DNA from 2 places in the Thermochromatium tepidum ATCC 43061 genome. Region 1 is predicted to be linked to the other one. Evidence: predicted binding sites of a transcription regulator. Region 1 holds the regulator's gene; the other holds the start of a gene.

Region 1 (3,094 bases):
TGGGGCAGGGCGATGCCATGGCCGAGTCCGGTACTGCCCAGGCGCTCACGCTCGAGCAGATGCTCGAAGACGGTCTCGGGCTGGAGCCTGGGATGATCCCTGGCCAGGAGTTCGGCGAGGGTCTCGAGCAGACGCTTCTTGCTGGCGATCTCGAGACCGCATCCGATACGGGCTTCGTTGATCAGGTCAGGGCCGAACATGGCTCCAACTCCTGTTGACCGCCGACGCGCCCGCAGGTGGTCGGGGGTAATGGCTGATCCAACCAGGATGCTGCTGGCATTCGATGCTGGTCATAGATTGGGGTACCTCGGGCGGACGGGCGCACTTGGTGCCTGATCGCTCTGTCGTGTTCTCGATGTAAAGACACCTCAGGCGCCGGCGGCACCGGCCACCGAGGTGTGATGGGTGTTGCCTCCATCACCTCGGAAGACACGGCTTCCAAGGTACTGGAGAGGCCGATCTCATTCCGCTTCGGCCGTCTTGACGGCTCCGCCGCGGTGACTGCTCTTCTTCTCCTTGTAGCGGATGACCTGGCGATCGAGCTTGTCGACCAGGCTGTCGATGGCCGCATACATGTCCTCGTGCACAGAGTCGGCGAAGACCTTGCCGCCATTGACATGGAGTGTGGCCTCGGCCTTCTGCTCGAGCTTTTCGACGCTCAGGACGACATGGGCGTTGATGACGTGGTCGAAGTGGCGTGCCAGACGCTCGAATTTGCTGTCGACATAGGACTTCAGCGCATCGGTGACGTCGATGTGATGACCCGTCAGATTGATTTGCATCATTAAACTCCTTGATAAAGAATCAAACAGCCTGTTTAAGCCAGGCGTTTGCGCTCACTCGAGGCCGGGATACCCATAGCCTCACGGTATTTGGCGACTGTGAGGCGTGCGACGTCGATGCCCTGTCTTGCCAGTTCCTCAGCGATCTTGTTGTCGCTGAGAGGTCTGCGCGGGGATTCTCCCGCGATCAGCTTGCGGATCAGGGCGCGGATCGCCGTCGACGAGCACTCGCCGCCAGAGGTGGTATTGACGTGGGACGAGAAGAAATACTTGAGCTCGAATGTGCCTCGGGGTGTATGCATGTATTTTTGCGTGGTCACCCGTGAAATGGTCGACTCGTGCAGATTCAGGGCCTCGGCGATGTCGCGCAGCACCATGGGCCGCATCCCCACTTCGCCGTATTCGAGGAAGTCCTGCTGCATCTCCACGATCTTGGCGCCCACGCGCAGTACAGTTTCGTTGCGGCTTGCCAGGCTTTTGATGAACCAGCGCGCCTCCTGGAGGTGACTCTTGAGCGTCTGGCCATCGCTGCTCTGGTCGGCGCGGCGTACCAGGCGCGCATAGTCGGCGTTGACCCTGAGTCTGGGGGTGATGTCAGGGTTCAACTCGACCTGCCAGCGGCCATCCTTCTTACGCACAAAGATGTCGGGTACAACGTACTCCGAGGGCGTCTCTGCGAGCAAGCGGCCCGGCTTCGGGTTGAGCCGGCGGATGAGATCGAGCGCCTGGGTCAGGTCGTCCTCGGGCGCCTTGAGCAGGCGTGAGAGGGCCGTGACGTCGCCGCGCGGCAGATGTTCGAATCCGGCCTCGCACACGGCGATGGCCAGGTTGCGCCAGGGCGTTTCGGGCGACAGCTGGCGCAGCTGGATCAACAGGCACTCGCGCGGATTGCGCGCCCCGACGCCAGCTGGGTCGAGTGACTGGACGCGATGGATCTGGGTCTCGACTTCATCGGCGCCGATCGTGGGATCGGCGAGTGTGGCCACCAGTTCATCGACATCGGCGCGCAGATAGCCGTTGGCATCGATGGCGTCGACCACGGCCTGGGCGATCATGAAATCGCGCTCGCTCAAACGGCTGAGATTCAGCTGCCAGATCAAATGATCCCAGAGCGTCTGCGGACGTGAGCGGTTCGACAGTGGGTCCTGGTCTGTGTCATCCCTCATGCCGTGGGCCGTTGGCGGCAGGTAGCTGTCGAAGACGTCGGTCCATTGGGTATCGACCGGCAGCTCCTCCGGTATCTCATACGACTCGGCTTGTACCTCGCGTTCCAGGAGCCACTCGGACTCGGATGCGCTAGAACCGAAGGGATCATCTTCGAGCTGGGTCAGAGGGGAATCTTCCAGTGACTCCGCCTCGAGCGGTTCGGATTCCTCGCCTTCTTCAAGCATCAGATTGCTTTCGAGCGCCTCCTGGATCTCGCGCTGCAACTCGAGCGTTGACAGCTGCAGCAGTTTGATCGCTTGCTGCAACTGGGGCGTCATCGTGAGTTGCTGATTGAGTCGAAGCTGAAGGGATGGCTTCATCGATCGAGTTGGCGTCCGAACTGTGGTCTGTCTATTGCTGTTTAAGCCATCATGGGGTGTCCGTAATCTGAGTCTAGTCTACATGGAAAAATCGGCACCTAGATAGACATCGCGCACCCGCTGGTTGGCCAACAACTCGGCCGGTTCGCCGGCGGCGATCACGGTGCCGCTGCCGATGATGTAGCCATGGTCGCAGATGGCGAGCGTCTCGCGCACATTGTGATCGGTGATGAGTACCCCGATGGAGCGATCACGCAGATGGGTGACGATGGATTTGATGTCGCCGACGGCGATCGGATCGATACCAGCGAAGGGCTCGTCGAGCAGCATCACCCTGGGTTCAACCGCCAGGGCGCGGGCGATCTCCAGCCGGCGGCGCTCGCCACCCGAGAGGCTGAGGGCGAGCGAGTCGGCCACATGGGCGATGCCCAGGTCCTCGAGCAGACGCTCACCGCGTTCCTCGCGTTCGGCGCGCTTGAGATCGCGCCGCGTCTCGAGGATGGCCAGGATATTCTCGCGGGCAGTCAGCTTGCGAAAGACCGAGGGTTCCTGGGGTAGGTAACTCAGACCGGCGCGCGCCCGGGCGTGCATGGGCAGCCGGGTAAGGTCGCGCCCGTCGAGCAGGATGCGACCCTGGTCGGCATGGATCAGACCGACGATCAGATAAAAGCAGGTCGTCTTGCCGGCGCCGTTCGGCCCGAGCAGGCCCACGACCTTACCCGGCTCGACCTTGACACTGACATCCTGGAGCACCTGACGACTGCCGTAGCGCTTCATCAGGTGTTC
Region 2 (3,094 bases), 470 kb from region 1:
AGACTCGATCGAGCTGGTGATCACTGACATCGAGATGCCGCGCATGGACGGCTATACCCTGACCCGCAAGATCCGCGAAAATGCCAAGCTCAAGGATCTGTGCGTCATTCTGCATTCCTCACTGAGCGGTCAGTTCAATATTGATATGGTCAAGCGTGCTGGTGCCAATGACTTCCTGGCCAAGTTTGATCCGGACGAGCTGGGCGCGACCGTGCTCAAATATGCGCGTCATTCCTGATGATGGGGGCCATGTGTGATTGACGCGCAGGATTACGCCGAATTCGCTCGCTTCTTGTCGGACTGCTGCGGCCTGGTGCTGGGCGAGAATCGTCAGTATCTCGTCGCCAGCCGGCTGTCGCGTCTGCTCGGTGAGTTCGGGTACAGCAAGGTCGAGGATCTATTGCGGGCATTGCGCCAGTCTGGCGATCCGACGCTCAAGTCGCGCGTCATCGACGCCATGACCACCAACGAGACCTCCTGGTTTCGGGACGGTTATCCGTTTGAGATCCTGCGCCACACACTGTTGCCGGAACTGGAGGCGCGCAAGAAACCCATCCGCATCTGGTCGGCGGCCTGCTCCAGCGGTCAGGAGCCCTACAGCATCGCCATGGTGGTCGCCGAGTGGGAGGCGAGCTTTCCGCCCAAGTCCTCGCCGGTCAGTATCCTGGCCACGGATCTGTCCGAGAGCGTTCTGGCTGAGGCACGCAACGGTGTCTATGACGGCCTGAGTATCGTGCGCGGTCTGACGCCCGAGCGGCGTCAGAAATACTTCGACACGGTCGAGAACGGCCATCGGATCAAGCCCGAGATCCAGCGCCGGGTCCGTTTCCAGAAGCTCAATCTCATGGATTCCTTCGCCGCGCTCGGCAAGTTCGAGATCATCTTCTGTCGTAATGTCCTGATCTATTTCTCCGCCGACACCAAACGTCGGATCTTTGACGCACTGGCCCGCCAGATGGACCCCGGTGGCTATCTCTTTGTCGGCGCCTCCGAGTCAGTGAGTTCCTATACCGACGCCTTCGAGATTGTCCGCACCCCGCAAGGCAGTCTGCTGCGCCGTCGCGCCTGACGCCTTGCGTTGGCCTGGCTCAGGGAAGGGTGTCATTTCCACACGCCAAGTGAAGCCCGTGAAGAAGGGTTCTCCAATCGGCTGGCATGTCGGTTGCATTTTATCAAGCAACCTGAGTTGCGGATGCCGAAACCATGAGTCTCTCGCTCGACAAAGCCTTTGGAGTCCTGCCCTCGGCGGTGCTCATTAAGGCCCGTCGTGCCGAGCTTCTAGCCTCCAATCTCGCCAACGTTGATACGCCGAATTACAAGGCGCGTGACTTTCATTTCACCGAGGTGCTGGCCGAGGTCGAGGGGATGACCAATCGTCTAAAACTGACGCGAACCCAACCCAATCATTTGACGAATGAGATCGATAAATCCAAGGCACTGAAGCCCGAGCTGCTCTATCGTATCCCGGCTCAGCCGTCATTGGATGGCAATACCGTTGATCCACAACTCGAGCGCGCGGCCTTCGCTGAGAACACCGTGCATTATCAAAGCACGCTTGAATTTCTCGATCGCCGGGTCGCGAGTCTACGCAAGGCCCTAAGTAAAGAGTGATGCCATGAGCGATCTGTTTCGTATCTTCAATACCTCGGCCTCTGCGCTGACGGCCCAGTCGGTACGGCTCAATACCGTGGCCTCTAACATGGCAAATGCCTCGACAACGGCCTCGAGCCCGGAGGCGACCTATCGTGGCAAGCAGGTGCTCTTTCAGACTGTGATCGATCAGGAGGATCCGAATGGTGTTGCCATGCCGGTGCGGGTCGCAGGAATCGTCGATAGCGAGTGTGAACCGATTCCAACTTATGAACCCAATCATCCACATGCCAATAAAGATGGCTATGTGTTTCGACCGGCGATCAATGTCGTCGAGGAGATGGCCAACATGATGTCGGCCTCGCGCAGCTACGAGGCCAATGTCGAGGTACTGACGACCACGCGCGCCCTGTTACAGCGGACCCTGCAGGTGGGTCAGAGCTGATTCCGCATTGATCTGTATTTTTTTAGGAGCGGCCATCATGACAGAAGTGAGTACTGATTATTTGAGCGGACTCGGCTTGACTGCCTATTCGCCAAAATCGAGCGTTCAAGGTGATAATGAACTTGGTCAAGAAGATTTTCTCAGGCTTTTGACTACCCAGCTAACGACCCAAGACCCGACCAATCCAGTCAAAAACGAGGACTTCGTTGCACAGATGGCCCAGTTTTCGACCCTGACTGGTATTCAGGATCTGACGAGTTCATTCAAGTCTCTGTCACAGACACTATTGCAGGGCCAGGCTTTAGAAGCGGCCTCATTGGTAGGTAAAAGTGTGCTAGTTCCATCTAACAAGATGGAGTTATCTGAGGGACAGGGCGTAAGCGGTGCGGTAGAGCTATCGAGTTCTGCGACTCAGACAAGGGTCGATATCTACAATGCGAGTGGTCAGCTGGTCCGTACTCTGGATTTGGGCACATTGAATTCTGGTCTTCAAGAGTTTAATTGGGATGGCAAGCTAGCCAATGGTTCTAAAGCCCCAGCCGGCCAGTATGAATTCAGGGTCAGTGCACAGATCAACGGTGTGACTGAGGCCTTGACCCCTTATCTCAATGGCCAAGTCAGGAGTGTTTCGGCCGAGAGCTCGGATACAGGATTGACCCTCAGCGTTCAGGGGATCGGGACAGTTTCGTTTTCGGATGTCCTGCGTGTCAGTTGATGAGGCGATAATTGTTTGAGCTTTTCCAGGAGATGACATCATGTCTTTCAGTATCGGCTTGAGCGGTCTGCGTGCAGCCGCCAAGGATCTTGAGGTTACGGGTAACAATATCGCCAACTCGTCGACCATTGGTTTCAAAAAATCACGTGCCGAGTTTGCCGATATTTATGCGTCATCCTTTGGTACCTGTGTCAATCAAGCAGCCGTGGGTGTCCGTTTGGCAGCCGTCACTCAACAGTTTTCGCAGGGAAGTATTCAGCTGACTGGAAACACACTGGATCTGGCGATCAATGGTGAAGGGTTTTTTGTGTTGCGTAATGAGTCAGGTCAGGATGAAATGGTCT

The links. Region 1 encodes sigma-54, which starts transcription at its own class of promoters, with help from an activator protein. Its sites were predicted from a motif close to TGGCANGNTNCNTGCTT; they were not measured.
Region 2: the regulator sigma-54 is predicted to act here: its motif matches at 1,152-1,168, upstream of flgB (flagellar basal body rod protein FlgB).

The regions. Positions count from the first base shown of each region.
Region 1 is NZ_CP039268.1:2,328,217-2,331,310, reverse strand. Features, by position in the region: gene E6P07_RS10735 (PTS sugar transporter subunit IIA) at 1-200, opposite strand, end outside; gene hpf (ribosome hibernation-promoting factor, HPF/YfiA family) at 462-782, opposite strand; gene E6P07_RS10725 (RNA polymerase factor sigma-54) at 818-2,308, opposite strand; gene lptB (LPS export ABC transporter ATP-binding protein) at 2,387-3,094, opposite strand, start outside.
Region 2 is NZ_CP039268.1:1,862,768-1,865,861, reverse strand. Features, by position in the region: gene E6P07_RS08450 (chemotaxis protein) at 1-238, shown strand, start outside; gene E6P07_RS08445 (CheR family methyltransferase) at 254-1,069, shown strand; gene flgB (flagellar basal body rod protein FlgB) at 1,204-1,611, shown strand; gene flgC (flagellar basal body rod protein FlgC) at 1,616-2,035, shown strand; gene E6P07_RS08430 (flagellar hook assembly protein FlgD) at 2,073-2,750, shown strand; gene flgE (flagellar hook protein FlgE) at 2,791-3,094, shown strand, end outside.